2 regions of the Streptomyces sp. NPDC057939 genome follow, and region 2 is predicted to be linked to the other one. Evidence: riboswitches for the same ligand, from Rfam matches in the RefSeq annotation. Region 2 holds a riboswitch; the other holds the start of a gene.
The links. A riboswitch is a leader RNA that binds a small molecule or an ion and turns the genes downstream of it on or off. The one in region 2 is predicted to bind S-adenosylmethionine.

Region 1: linked by a shared signal. The riboswitch ahead of ACFVS6_RS39545 (aminotransferase class V-fold PLP-dependent enzyme) and the one ahead of thrC (threonine synthase) in region 2 are both predicted to bind S-adenosylmethionine.

What each region holds. Positions count from the first base shown of each region.
Region 1 is NZ_JBHVPG010000072.1:11,364-18,799, reverse strand. It holds gene ACFVS6_RS39560 (hypothetical protein) at 1-76, opposite strand, end outside; gene ACFVS6_RS39555 (rhomboid family intramembrane serine protease) at 201-923, shown strand; gene ACFVS6_RS39550 (Lrp/AsnC family transcriptional regulator) at 920-1,201, shown strand; gene ACFVS6_RS39545 (aminotransferase class V-fold PLP-dependent enzyme) at 1,537-2,925, opposite strand; SAM riboswitch class IV at 3,143-3,259, opposite strand; gene trpD (anthranilate phosphoribosyltransferase) at 3,342-4,406, opposite strand; gene ACFVS6_RS39535 (cytochrome bc complex cytochrome b subunit) at 4,572-6,203, opposite strand; gene ACFVS6_RS39530 (Rieske 2Fe-2S domain-containing protein) at 6,200-7,258, opposite strand; gene ACFVS6_RS39525 (c-type cytochrome) at 7,255-7,436, opposite strand, start outside.
Region 2 is NZ_JBHVPG010000015.1:49,590-57,025, forward strand. It holds gene ACFVS6_RS18665 (GNAT family N-acetyltransferase) at 1-423, shown strand, start outside; gene groL (chaperonin GroEL) at 577-2,199, opposite strand; gene ACFVS6_RS18675 (cold-shock protein) at 2,553-2,759, opposite strand; gene ACFVS6_RS18680 (ubiquitin-like small modifier protein 1) at 3,191-3,466, opposite strand; gene thrC (threonine synthase) at 3,501-4,790, opposite strand; SAM riboswitch class I at 4,808-4,965, opposite strand; gene ACFVS6_RS18690 (glucosyl-3-phosphoglycerate synthase) at 5,151-6,101, shown strand; gene ACFVS6_RS18695 (trehalose-6-phosphate synthase) at 6,164-7,436, shown strand, end outside.

The DNA of each region.
Region 1 (7,436 bases), on a different contig from region 2:
TGACGTCGAACCTCGTGAGGTTGCCGCACAGGGTGCAGCGCCACCGGGTGGTGTCGGTCGGCAGGGGAACCGTCATCAGGCCGCTCTCTCCTTCGTAGCTCATTCAATTAAAGCCTTCCGCGGCGGTCGACGGACCGCGCACGTAACCCTACGGCCTGGCACCACCCTCGAGGGGGTCCACCTGCGTCATGCTCTGTCGCATGATCGTAAGGTGGCGGACCGTCCGCGAGGCCGCCCGGGGCCCGGTGATCACGTACGCGCTGATCGCCGGTTGCTGCGTGGCGTTCGTCCTCGGCCCGGCGTCGGGCCTCAACCCCTCCTACGGGACGGGTGACCGGCTGACCGAAACGGGCACCGCGTACTTCCGGCACTGGGGCGTGGTCCCGGACGAGTTGTTCTCGGGAGCCGCTCGACCGCTGCTCACCCCGCTGACGGCGCTCTTCGTCCACGGCAGTTGGCTGCACCTGCTCGGGAACATGCTCTTCCTGTACGTCTTCGGGGCGATGACGGAGGAACGGATGGGCCGGGCGCCCTTCCTCGTGTTCTACGTCTGCACGGGGTACCTCGCGCTGGCCTCGTACGCGGCCGCCAACGCCTCCTCGGACCAGACCCTGGTCGGCGCGTCCGGCGCGATCTCGGCGGTGCTCGGCGCGTTCCTCTGCCTGTTCCCACGGGCCCGCGTGACGAGCCTGTTCCCGTTCCTGCTGTTCCTGCCGCTGCGCTTCCCCGCGTGGATCGTGCTGCTGTTCTGGTTCGGCCTGCAATGGCTGGCGGCGCAGCGGGCGGAGAGCGGCCCCGGGGTCGCCTACCTGGCCCACGTGGTGGGCTTCTCCCTGGGCTTCCTGTACGCGTGGGCCCGATATCGGCGTACGACTAGAGTGGGTCGACCAGTGACTGCCGGCGAGGGAGACAGCCAACCGTGATCACCGCGATCGTGCTCATCAAGACCAGCGTGGACCGCATCCCCGAGATCGCCGAGTCCATCGCCCAGCTGGACAGCGTCAGCGAGGTCTACTCCGTCACCGGGACGTACGACCTGATCGCGCTGGTCCGCGTCGCCCGCCACGAGAACCTCGCGGACATCATCCCGGGCCGCATCAGCAAGATCCCCGGCGTCGAGGCGACGGACACGCACGTCGCGTTCCGCACGTACTCCCAGCACGACCTGGAAGCCGCCTTCGCGATCGGCCTCGACGCGTAGCGTTCGGAGCGCGGGCAACGCCCCGCCCACCCGGGCGGGGCGCCCTCCCCGGAGCCGGAGCGGGGTAGCCCCGCGGGGACGGCGCGAGGTCCCCGTCCCCTCCGCAGCCCCCGAACACCTCGCACTCGGCGGCGCGGACGAAGGCCGGGGCCTCCTGCGGGGTACGGGCCCGGCGGTACACGAAACTCCTGCCCGTACTCGTCCCCGTACGTCACGAGCCGCCCCCGACCGGTCGCGCGGCACCTGGGCGCGGGGGTTTCCCACCGGGCGGCGGCCTGCCGACAGCCGCGGAGCGCGGGTATCGGCGGTCCCGGTACGGCATGGCACGAGCGATGTCAGACGGCCGGGACGCAGCGGCCCTCTTCGGTGCGGTACTGCCACTTGGCACCGTCCGCGACGAGTTCCTTCACCGCGCGGACGAAGCGCTCGACGTGCTCGTCGGGGGTGCCCGCCCCGAAGCTCACACGGATGGCGTTCAGCGAGCGCTCCCCCGGCGCGGCCTCCGGCGCCCCGCACTCGCCCGGCTCCTGCGGCTCGCTGCCGAGCAGGGTGCGGACCAGCGGGTGGGCGCAGAAGAGGCCGTCGCGGACGCCGATGCCGTACTCGGCGGACAGGGCCGCGGCGAAGTGGGAGCTGTTCCAGCCGTCGACCACGAAGGAGATGACGCCGACGCGCGGGGCGTCGTCCCCGAACAGGGACAGCACGCGGACGGCCGGGACCTCGGCGAGGCCCTCGCGGACCTTGGCGATGAGGTGGTTCTCGCGGGCGACCAGGTTCTCGAACCCGGCCTCCTTGAGGGCCTTGCAGGCGGAGGCGATGGAGTAGACGCCGATGACGTTCGGGGAGCCGGCCTCGTGGCGGGCGGCGGTGGTGTGCCACTCGACGTCGACGCCGCCGTCCTCGCGGCGGGCGACCTTGCGGGAGGCCCCGCCGCCGGCCAGGTACGGGTCGGCCTCCTGGAGCCAGTCCGCGCGGCCGGCGAGGACGCCCGAGCCGAACGGGGCGTACAGCTTGTGGCCGGAGAAGGCGATCCAGTCCACGTCGAGGTCCCGTACGGAGACGGGGTGGTGCGGGGCCAGCTGGGCGGCGTCCAGGACGATCCGGGCACCGTGGGCGTGCGCGGCGGCGGCGAGTTCCTTGACCGGCCACAGTTCGCCGGTGACGTTGGAGGCGCCGGTGACGCAGACCAGTGCCGGGCCGTAGGGCTCCCGGTCGGCGAGCGCCCGCTCCAGGGTGGCGACGGCCTCGCCGGGCGTGCGGGGGGCGTTGAGGTAGGTGACGCGTGCGTTCGTCCAGGGCAGCAGCGAGGCGTGGTGCTCGGTCTCGAAGACGAACACCTGGCAGTCGGCCGGCAGGGCCGCGGCGAGCAGGTTGAGGGAGTCGGTGGTGGACCGGGTGAAGACCACCTGGTCGGCGGGCCGGCAGTCGAGGAACTCGGCGACGGTGACGCGGCTCTGCTCGAAGAGGTCGGTGGACAGCTGGGAGAGGTAGCCGGCCCCGCGGTGGACGCTGCCGTAGTAGGGGGCGTACGCGGCGACGTCGTCCCAGACCCGCTGGAGCGCGGGGGCGCTGGCCGCGTAGTCCAGGGCGGCGTACGTGACCTCGCCGCCGGTCACGAGCGGGACGGTGACGTCGCGGCCGAGCACGGCCAGCGGCTCGCCGCAGGCGGGTACGTCGAGGCACGCGGCGGTGGTGGTGACGGCGGCGTTCAGGGATGCGGACATGGCGGTATCTCCCGGCAGGCAGGGCGGAATGGCTTCGGAGTGCCCGTACGCGGATGCGGCGCTGCGGCCGTCGGGGTACGGGAAAGCCCTCGGAAATGACACGGGGTGCACGGAAGCGACCCTGGTCCGAGGGGTGAAGTGGGGGCGGAGTCGCCCTATCGCATTCGCTTGCTCACGGAAAACGCTCCTCGAGAGACCAGGACCCCTGGTATCGAGGGATCCGCGCTTGCCGTAGACCTCGCTGCCTACGGCCTGGTCATCACCCGGGGCACCCCGCCACGGAAGGAGGGTTGCCGGACAGCAAGCCGGGGCCTAAACGCTGTCACTCGTGACCTGGTCAGAATCCTGCCACACGATCTCCCGTGCGCAAGACCCCGGTCCACGATGCGGACCGGGGTCTTGGCCGAAACCGCGCCTCAGGCGTTGCTCGCCCTCACCCAGCGCTCCAGCGCGGCGCGAGCGGATCCCGAGTCGATGGACTCGGCCGCCCGGGTCACGCCCGCCGCGAGCCGCTCCTCCAGGGCGCCCGTCCCCGGGTCGAGCGCCACCAGGGCGGCGGCCGAGTTCAGCAGTACGGCGTCCCGGACGGGGCCGGTCTCGCCGGCCAGCAGCCGGCGGGCGACGTCGGCGTTGTACGAGGCGTCCTCGCCGCGCAGCGCCGACACGTCGACGAGAGGGATGCCGATGTCGCGCGGGTCGAAGGCCGACTCGGTGACCGAGCCGTCCCGGACCCACCACACCCGCGAGGTGGCGGTGGTGGTCAACTCGTCGAGGCCGTCGTCACCGCGGAACACCAGCGCGGAGGAGCCCCGCTCGGCCAGCACGCCGGCCATGATGGGGGCCACCCGGGGGTCGGCGACGCCCGTCGCCTGGGCCCTCACCTTGGCCGGGTTGGTCAGGGGGCCGAGGAAGTTGAACGTCGTCCGGATGCCCAGTTCCTTGCGGGCGGCCGCCACGTGCCGCAGCGCCGGGTGGAACTTGACCGCGAAGCAGAGCGTGATCCCGGCTTCCTCGACGACCTCCGCCACCCGGGCCGGGGTGAGGTTGAGGTTGACGCCGAGCTTCTCCAGCACGTCGGAGGAGCCGCTCGCGGAGGACGCGGCCCGGTTGCCGTGCTTGACGACCTTCGCGCCCGTGCCGGCCACCACGATCGCCGACATGGTCGAGATGTTGACCGTCTTGGCGCCGTCGCCACCGGTGCCGACGATGTCGACGGTCCGCCCCGGGACCTCGATCAGGTTGGCGTGTTCGTACATGGCGCGCACCATGCCGCTGATCTCCGCGACGGTCTCCCCCTTGGCCCGCAGGGCGACGACGAAGCCGGCGATCTGCGCGTCGGTGGCCTCGCCCCGCATGATCTGCTCCATGGCCCAGGCGGTGTCGTCCGCACCGAGGTTCCGGCCGGTCAGCAGAGCGTCGAGGATGCCCGGCCAGCCACGGGCCGCCACGCTGTCGCCGCCTGCCGGGGTCACAACGTTCATGGTCCGCTCCTGCTGCCTGGTGAGGTTGCCACGTCGAATGGGAAGGGGACCAGCCTATCCAGCCCCGGGGACGGCAAAGAGCCCCGTCCGGACAGTGGACGGGGCTCTCGCCGTGGCGACACCAGGATTGACCGAAATCAATCCCTCAAGCGGTCGTGCGGGGGATCAGTGGTGGCCGTGGCCGCTCTGGATCTCCTTGTACTCCTCCACCGTGGGCTTCGGGATCTGGTTGCCCTCGGCGTAGTAGCTCTTGCTGAGCTTCGCGCGCAGCTTCTCGGTGGCCTTCACCTTGCGCTCGACGCCGTTCTCGTCGACCGTCGGGCCGATCTCGACCGGCTCGTACGTGTTGTACGAGGTGAGCGTGTGGAGCTGGCCCTGCGGGAGCGGCTCGTGGATCTCGACGAACTCACCGTGCGGCAGGCGCTTGATGATGCCGGTCTCGCGACCGTGCAGCACCTTGTCCCGGTCCCGGCGCTGGAGGCCGAGGCAGATCCGCTTGGTGATGACGAAGGCGATGACCGGGCCGACGAAGAAACCGATCCGCGCGAACCAGGTGATCGAGTTGATCGAGAGGTGGAAGTACTGCGCGAACATGTCGTTTCCACCGGCGATCAGCAGGATGACGTACCAGGTCAGCCAGGCCACACCGAAGGCGGTACGGGTCGGGACGTTGCGCGGGCGGTCCAGGATGTGGTGCTCGCGCTTGTCGCCGGTGACCCAGGACTCGACGAACGGGTAGACCGCGATCGTCGCCAGCACCAGCGGGAAGATCACCAGCGGGACGAACACGCCCAGGACGAGCGTGTGGCCCCAGAGGTTGATCTCCCAGCCCGGCATCGCACGGATGAGGCCCTCGGAGAAGCCCATGTACCAGTCGGGCTGCGCGCCCGTGGACACGTGGTCCGGAACGTACGGGCCGAGCGCCCAGATCGGGTTGATCGAGGCGATGCCCGCGATGGCCGCGATGATGCCGAAGACCAGGAAGAAGAAGCCTCCGGCCTTCGCCATGTAGACCGGCAGCAGCGGCATGCCGACGACGTTGTTGTTCGTCTTGCCGGGGCCCGCGAACTGGGTGTGCTTGTGGTAGAAGACCAGGATCAGGTGGGCGACCAGCAGGCCCATCATGATGCCGGGCAGCAGCAGGATGTGGATCGAGTAGAACCGGGCCACGAAGTCGTGGCCGGGGAACTCCCCGCCGAACAGGAACATCGACAGGTACGTGCCGACGACCGGCACGGACAGGATCGCGCCCTGCATGAAGCGGACACCGGTGCCCGAGAGCAGGTCGTCCGGCAGCGAGTAACCGGTGAAACCGGTGAACATGCCGAGGACCAGCAGCAGGAAGCCGAAGATCCAGTTGATCTCGCGCGGCTTGCGGAACGCGCCGGTGAAGAAGACGCGCATCATGTGCACCATCATCGCCGCGACGAAGATCAGTGCCGCCCAGTGGTGGATCTGCCGGATCAGCAGACCGCCGCGGACGTCGAAGCTGATGTCCAGGGTCGAGGCGAAGGCCTCGGACATCCGGACACCCTGCATCGGCACGTACGAGCCGTGGTACACGACCTCGTTCATGCTCGGGTGGAAGAACAGCGTCAGGTACACACCCGTGAGGATGATGATGATGAAGCTGTAGAGGCAGATCTCACCCAGCATGAAGGACCAGTGGTCCGGGAAGATCTTGCGCATGTTGGCCTTGGCGAGGCCGTAGATGCCCAGGCGGCCGTCCGCCCAGTCCGCTACGCGCTCGCCGGCAGGCGCTTTGCGCCCCGTCTTGTTGTCTGTGGCAGTGCTCATCCGCGCTCCCAGAATGCAGGACCGACGGGCTCTTCGAAGTCGCCGTGCGCTTCGAGGAAGCCCTCGTCATTCACGCCGATCCGCAGCTGCGGAAGCGCGTGACCGGCCGGGCCGAAGATGACACGGGCGCCGTCGGAGAGGTCGAAAGTGGACTGGTGGCACGGGCAGAGCACGTGGTGCGTCTGCTGCTCGTACAGGCTGATCGGGCAGCCGACGTGGGTGCAGATCTTGGAGAAGGCCACGATGCCGTCGTGGGACCACTCCAGTTCCTTCTTGTCCTTGATGTCCTCCGGCTGGATGCGGACGATCATCAGGGCGGCCTTGGCGATCTGGGACATGTAGTCGTGCGCGTCCTCCTCCAGGCCCTCGGGCTTGGCGAAGGTCAGCGAGCCGACCAGGATGTCCTCGGGACGCAGCGGCTCCATCGTGTTCTGGTTGATGAGCAGCTTGCCCTTGGCCCAGATCGTCTTGCGGAGCTTGTCCTCGGGCAGCGGGCCCAGGTCGCGCAGCAGCATCACGCCGGAGAGCGGCACCAGGGCCAGCGCGCCGAGCAGGGTGTTGCGGATCAGGGGCCGGCGGCCGATGCCGGACTCGTTCGCGCCGTCGGCGAAGTCCTGCAGGACCTGCGCCTTGACCTCCGGCGGAGCGGCGATCTCGTGGCGCTCGGCGGCGACCTCGACATCGGACATCAGGGTGCGGGCCCAGTGGACCGCGCCCGCGCCGATGCAGAAGAGCGCCGTGCCCAGGGTGACGCCGAGCGCGAAGTTCAGCGCGCTCACCTTCCCGATGGGGAAGATGTAGACGATCTTGTCGACCGGGAAGATCACGTACGAGGCGATGAAGGCGACCGTGGCCAGCATCGACAACGTGAACAGCATCGCGACGGTGCGCTCGGAGCGCTTCGCCGCCCGCTCGTCGATGTCCTGGATACGGGGCTTGTGGACCGGCAGGCCCGGGTCGGCGAACGGGTCGTCCGCGACCGCCACGCCACCGTGGTGCGCGTCGCCCTGCTCGCTCGGCAGGTGCTTCTCTTCGGGAATGTCTTGGCTACTCATGACTTCTTGGCCTTAGCGGTGTGGGCCGCGACCCAGACGGCGACAGCGATCAGCGCACCCAGACCGAAGATCCAGCCGAACAGACCCTCGGAGACGGGGCCGAGGCCACCGAGCTTCAGACCACCGGGGTTGGTCGACTTCTCGCCGTTGACGTTCTGGAGGTACGCGATGATGTCCT
Region 2 (7,436 bases):
GACAACGGGGTGGACATCATCACGGCCGGCGCGGACTCCGAGCTCGACGCGCGGCTCAGCAAGGAGCTGGACGCCTTCAACCAGGCGGCGACGGCGGGCCACGAGCAGTCCGAGTTCACCGTGCGGATCACCGACGCGGACGGTGGCCTCGTCGCGGGGCTCTCCGGCTGGAGCTGGGGCGACCGCGCGGGCATCGGCATGACCTGGGTCCGCGAGGACAGCCGGGGCGACGGCCGGGGTGCCGAACTGCTGGCGGCGGCCGAGGAGGAGGCCCGTCGGCGGGGCTGCGTGAGCATCCTGGTCTCCTCGTTCACCTTCCAGGCCCCGGCCTTCTACGCCCGCCACGGCTACCGGGAGGTCGCCCGCGTCCCCGGCTTCCCCGCCGCACACGAGGACGTCTGGCTCCTCAAGTCCCTGACCTGACCCGGCGTGATCTGACCTGACCCGCCCCGGCCGGGCCGGACCCGTCCCGGACCGGCCCGGCCCGGCCCGCCGCCGAACGCGGAAACGCCCGAGGGCGGCACCCCCGTGGGGGTGCCGCCCTCGTTCGAGAACAGCCGATCAGCCAGGGGCCGATCAGAAGTCCATGTCACCGCCCGGCATGCCGCCGCCCGCGGGGGCACCGGCCTTCTCGGGCTTGTCGGCGATGACGGCCTCGGTGGTGAGGAAGAGGGCCGCGATCGACGCCGCGTTCTGCAGCGCGGAACGGGTGACCTTCGCCGGGTCGATGATGCCCTCGGCGATCATGTCGACGTACTCGCCGGTCGCGGCGTTCAGGCCCCAACCGATCTGCAGGTTGCGCACCTTCTCGACCACGACGCCACCCTCAAGACCACCGTTGACGGCGATCTGCTTGAGCGGGGCCTCCAGCGCGAGCTTCACGGCGTTGGCGCCGGTCGCCTCGTCACCGGTGAGCTCCAGCTTCTCGAAGACCGAGGAGGCCTGGAGCAGGGCCACGCCACCACCGGCGACGATGCCCTCTTCGACGGCCGCCTTCGCGTTGCGAACGGCGTCCTCGATGCGGTGCTTGCGCTCCTTGAGCTCGACCTCGGTCGCGGCACCGGCCTTGATGACGGCCACGCCGCCGGCCAGCTTCGCGAGGCGCTCCTGGAGCTTCTCGCGGTCGTAGTCCGAGTCGGAGTTCTCGATCTCGGCGCGGATCTGGTTGACGCGACCCTGGACCTGGTCGCTGTCACCGGCACCGTCGACGATGGTGGTCTCGTCCTTGGTGATGACGACCTTGCGGGCGCGGCCGAGCAGGTCGAGACCGGCGTTCTCCAGCTTGAGGCCGACCTCCTCGGAGATGACCGTGCCGCCCGTGAGGATGGCGATGTCACCGAGCATGGCCTTGCGGCGGTCGCCGAAGCCCGGGGCCTTGACGGCGACGGACTTGAAGGTGCCACGGATCTTGTTGACGACCAGGGTCGACAGGGCCTCGCCCTCGACGTCCTCGGCGATGATCAGCAGCGGCTTGCCGGACTGCATGACCTTCTCCAGGAGCGGCAGCAGGTCCTTGACCGAGCCGATCTTGGAGTTGACGATCAGGATGTACGGGTCGTCGAGGGACGACTCCATGCGCTCCATGTCGGTGGCGAAGTACGCCGAGATGTAGCCCTTGTCGAAGCGCATGCCCTCGGTGAGCTCAAGCTCCAGGCCGAAGGTCTGCGACTCCTCGACCGTGATGACGCCTTCCTTGCCGACCTTGTCCATCGCCTCGGCGATGAGCTCGCCGATCTGGGTGTCGGCGGCGGAGATGGAGGCCGTCGAAGCGATCTGCTCCTTGGTCTCGACATCCTTGGCCTGCGACAGCAGGGCGGCGGAGACGGCCTCGACGGCCTTCTCGATGCCGCGCTTGAGGGCCATCGGGTTGGCGCCGGCGGCTACGTTGCGCAGACCCTCGCGGACGAGAGCCTGGGCGAGCACGGTGGCAGTGGTCGTACCGTCGCCGGCGACGTCGTCCGTCTTCTTGGCGACTTCCTTGACCAGCTCTGCGCCGATCTTCTCGTACGGGTCCTCAAGCTCGATCTCCTTGGCGATGGAGACACCATCGTTGGTGATCGTGGGGGCGCCCCACTTCTTCTCAAGGACGACGTTGCGACCCTTGGGGCCAAGGGTGACCTTGACGGCATCGGCGAGCTGGTTCATCCCACGCTCGAGACCGCGCCGGGCCTCCTCGTTGAACGCAATGATCTTGGCCATCTGAAGTGGTCCTCCCGGACAGGGGTGGATTGCTCCGGACCGCGCCCGCGCCCGCGACGGACGGCCTGCGGACCCGGCGGTTCCTTCCCGCCGGACCCTGCGGGCCTCACCGGCCCGGTCCTCGTCTTAGTAGCACTCTCACCTGGAGAGTGCTAACGCCAATGATTAGCACTCGACCCCCGCGAGTGCAAGCGGCTTCGACCAACGCGGGCCCGGCGCCGGGGTCCGCGGCGGGGCGCGGGCCGGGCGCCGCAAGGGTCCCGGGGCCGACACGCACGAGGGGCCCGCATCCCCGTGTCCGGGATGTGGGCCCCTCGTGTGTGAGTGCGTCGGTGGTCGATCGCGCTTGGGACTCAGCCGGCAGCGAGCTTGACCATGTCCGCCTGCGGGCCCTTCTGGCCCTGCGAGATCTCGAACTCGACCCGCTGACCCTCTTCAAGGGTGCGGTACCCGTCCATCTGGATGGCGCTGTAGTGGACGAACACATCCGCGCCACCGTCGACCGCGATGAAGCCGTAGCCCTTCTCCGCGTTGAACCACTTGACGGTGCCCTGAGCCATGCCTAACTCCCCTATTACTGGCCCTTGCGCAGGTCCGCACTTCGCGGACCCGGGTCAGAACTTGCGCCGGAACGCCTCGACCGGGGCTGAATGTATCCGCACCGCTGCTGTCTGCAACAGGTCAATCCGACGAGAATTCTGGACACGCGAAAACATTGAAATAGAGTGAAAATTTGGCATATTCCTGGGCAACTCGGGCCTGACAATCCACGCCAAAGCCCCATAGCGCGCGCACATGTTGACTCAATGTCAACCCTCCCCGGCCCCGCTCATATGCGGCGGGCAAGAACAGCGGAGGGGACTTCCCCAACTCTACCGCTATCAATCAAGCAGAATTGCCCCCTCCGCTTATTGGCGGAAGGGGCAATTCAGAAAATCGGGGGGCGCCGGCCGTCGCCCGCGGGTGACGATCGACGGCCCGTCCGGGACGATCAGCCGCCGGCGACGGCCGGGATGATCGAGACGCCGGCGCCGTCGGGCGTCGCCGTCTGCAGCCCGCCCTCGAAGCGCACGTCGTCGTCGTTGACGTAGACGTTCACGAAGCGGCGCAGCTTGCCCTGGTCGTCCAGGACGCGCGCGGCGATGCCCGGGTGGTTCTTCTCCAGGGAGTCGATGACCTCGGCCAGGGTCGCGCCCTCGGCGGGAACCTCGGCGACGCCGCCGGTGTAGGTGCGCAGGATGGTGGGGATGCGGACGTTGACGCTCATGGCGCTACCGCCTTTCCGGGTGTCGGGGGGAGGATCAGGCCAGGCCGGCGGCGCGGAACGCGTCCAGGCTCGGGCGGATGGTGGCGGTCTGGCCGCTGTCCGCGGCCACCGCCTCCAGGGTCTTGAGGCCGTCGCCGGTGTTCAGGATCACGGTGGTCAGCGTCGGGTCGAGCTGCCCGTTCTCGATCAGCTTCTTCGTCACGCCGACGGTGACGCCGCCCGCGGTCTCGGCGAAGATGCCCTCGGTCTGCGCGAGGATCTTGATGGCCTCGACGACCTGGGTGTCGTTGACGTCCTCGACGTAGCCGCCGGTGCGCCGGGCGATGTCCAGGACGTACGGGCCGTCGGCCGGGTTGCCGATCGCGAGGGACTTGGCGATGGTGTTCGGCTTCTGCGGGCGGACCACGTCGTGACCGGCCTTGAAGGCGGTCGACACCGGGGAGCAGCCCTCGGCCTGGGCGCCGAAGATCTTGTACGGCTTGTCCTCGACGAGGCCGAGCTTGATCAGCTCCTGCAGGCCCTTGTCGATCTTCGTCAGCTGGGAGCCGGACGCGATCGGGATGACGATCTGGTCGGGCAGTCGCCAGCCGAGCTGCTCGCAGATCTCGTACGCCAGGGTCTTGGAGCCCTCGCCGTAGTAGGGGCGCAGGTTGACGTTGACGAAGCCCCAGCCCTCGCCCAGCGGGTCGCCGATGAGCTCGGAGCAGAAGCGGTTGACGTCGTCGTAGTTGCCCTCGATGCCGACGAGGTCGCCACCGTAGACACCGGCCATGACGACCTTGCCCTGCTCCAGGTCGTGCGGGATGAACACGCAGGAACGGAAGCCGGCGCGGGCGGCCGCGGCGCCGACGGCGCCGGCCAGGTTGCCGGTGGAGGAGCAGGAGAGGGTGGTGAAGCCGAAGGCGCGGGCGGCCTCGACGGCGATGGCCACGACGCGGTCCTTGAAGGAGTGCGTCGGGTTGCCGGAGTCGTCCTTGACGTACAGCTTTCCGGTGACGCCCAGTTCCTTGGCCAGGTTGGCGGCGTCGACGAGCTTGGTGAAGCCCGGGTTCAGGTTGGGCTTGGAGGCCACGTTCGCCGGGACGGGCAGCAGCGGCGCGTAGCGCCAGATGTTGTCGGGGCCGGCCTCGATGGCGGCGCGCAGGGCCTCGGGGTTGCCGAGGGGCAGCTCGTAGGAGACTTCCAGCGGTCCGAAACACTCGACGCAGGCGAAAATGGGACCGAGCTCGAAGCGGGTTCCGCACTCGCGGCAGGAAAGGCCGGTGGCGGGTCCGAGATCCACGGAAACCGACTCGGCAGAGGTGGCGACGGTCTGTGCAGCCATGATGGCGAGGCCCTTTCTCCTCATCTTCCCCATGGCGCACTTCGCCATGAGACGGAATTGGCACCTTCCCTAGTCGGGGACCTCGCGGGAGTGCGTCGCAGACGCATCGCGAGAACCGACTGGAGGGTTGCCGGGGCTTCAACGGGCCGTATCCCTCTGCCCCTCTGGATGAGCGGTATGGCACCGGACGGCGCGCTCCATGGCGTGTCCGGGCGTTTGTGCGCGGGACCCCCGGCATGCGGTGGTCCATCGCGTTGTTCAAGACTGTAACCGAAGGTCCGGGTGGTTGAGACAGCCGTCCGAACCGCGAGATGGATCACTTTTCGGTCCAAACCACCGATGAAGCAGGGAGTCCCGAGAGTGCTGGAAGAGGTGGAGCGCTGGCTGGCCGCCCGCTCCTGGTCCGCAGCCGACCGACCGCTCGACCAGCTCCTCGACCGGAAACGGGCGACGGGCACGACGGTCAGCGTGGTGCTGCCCGCGCTCGACGAGGAGGCCACCGTCGGGCGGATCGTCGAGGTGATCCGGCGCGATCTGATCGAGGGCCCGGCGATCCCGCTCGTCGACGAACTCGTAGTGATCGACTCGGGTTCGTCGGACGGTACGGCGAAGGTCGCGGCCGCCGCCGGCGCCCGGGTCGTGCACCGCGACGAGGTCCTCCCCCGCATCCCGGCGCTGCCCGGCAAGGGCGAGGTGCTGTGGCGCTCGCTCCTCGCGACCACCGGCGAGGTCGTCTGCTTCGTGGACGCCGACCTGCGGGACTTCGACTCCGCCTTCGTGTCCGGGATCGTGGGCCCACTGCTGACCGACCCGCAGGTCCAGTTCGTCAAGGCGATGTACGACCGCCCGCTGGGGGACGCCCCCGGCCAGGGCGGCCGGGTCACCGAGCTGGTCGCCCGCCCCCTGCTGAACCTGCACTGGCCGCAGCTGGCCGGCTTCGTGCAGCCGCTGGGCGGCGAGTACGCCGTACGCCGGTCGCTGCTGGAGCGGCTGCCGTTCCCCGTCGGCTACGGGGTCGAGCTGGGCCTGCTCGTGGACGCGCTGCACACGGTCGGGCTGGACGCGCTGGCCCAGGTCGACGTCGGCGTCAGGCTCCACCGCCACCAGGACGGGCAGGCCCTCGGCCGGATGGCGGCGGCGATCTACCGCACGGCGCAGCTGCGGCTCTCTCGCGGGCACCTCGTACGGCCGGAGCTGACGCAGTTCGAGCGGGGGCCGGACGGTTTCGTGCCGCACACGTACCCCGTGGACACCGAGGAGCGGCCGCCGATGGCCGGGATCGAGGAGTACGCGGGCCGTCGCGTGGCGTAATCCTCAGCGGGCCCCCGGCGCACAGGCGTTTGACCGGGGGCGGGCCTGGCTAGGTTGGCCGCATGGCTTCTCAGGTACTCGTCGCCGCGAACCGCGGCCCGCTCTCGTACGCCCTCGACCAGGACGGCACCCTCAGTGCCCGGCGCGGCGGGGGCGGTCTCGTCTCCGGGCTCTCCGCGGCCCTCGCGCAGCAGCCGGAGGCCCTGTGGATCTGCGCGGCCCTGTCCGACGCCGACCGGGAGGCGGTGCGCCGGGGCGTCGCGGAGCCGGGCGTGCGGATGCTCGACATCGACCCCGCGGTGTACGACGACGCGTACAACGGCATCGCGAACTCGGTGCTCTGGTTCACCCACCACCACCTGTACGACGTCCCCCGCGAGCCGGTCTTCGACGCGGTGTTCCGGCGGCAGTGGGCCTCGTACGTCGCCTACAACCGGGCCTTCGCCGAGGCGCTGGCGCAGGAGGCCGCGGAGGGCGCCCGGGTGCTGGTGCAGGACTACCACCTGGCGCTGGTCCCGGGGCAGCTGCGCGAACTGCGGCCGGACCTGCGGATCGGGCACTTCACGCACACGCCGTGGGCGTCGCCCGAGTACCTGCGCATGCTGCCCGACGACATCCGCTCCGAGCTGGTGTGGGGCATGCTCGGCGCCGACGTGGTCGGCTTCCACACCTGGGCCTGGGCCCACAGCTTCATGGGCGGCGCCCACCTGGACGACGAGCGGGGCATCGCCGAGCCGATGTTCCCGGCGGGCGTCGAGGAGTCGAAGGGGCGCTACGTGCGCAAGAGCCCGCTGGGCCCGGTCCGGCACCGGCGGACGGACGTGGCGGTCTTCGCGCTGGGCGTGGACGGGGACGACCTGCGGGCCCTGGCCCACCGGCCGGAGGTCGACGACAAGCTGGCGGCGTTGCGGAACGAGGTCGCGGGCCGCAGGGCGATCGTCCGGGTCGACCGCACCGAGCTGTCGAAGAACATCCTGCGCGGGCTGTTGGCCTACCGGGAGCTGCTCACCGCGCACCCCGAGTGGCGCGGCGAGGTGGTGCACCTGGCGTCCGCGTACCCGTCCCGGCAGGACCTGGAGGCGTACCGGTCGTACACGCAGGCGGTGCGGGACCTGGCGGCGGAGATCAACGCGGAGTTCGGCACGGAGGACTGGCAGCCGGTGCTGGTGTCCGTCGAGGACGACTTCGCGCGCTCGCTGGCCGCGTACCGGCTGGCGGACGTGGCGCTGGTGAACCCGGTGCGGGACGGCATGAACCTGGTGGCGAAGGAGATCCCGGTGGTGTCGGAGGCGGGCGTCGCGCTGGTCCTGTCCACGGGGGCCGGGGCGTACGGGG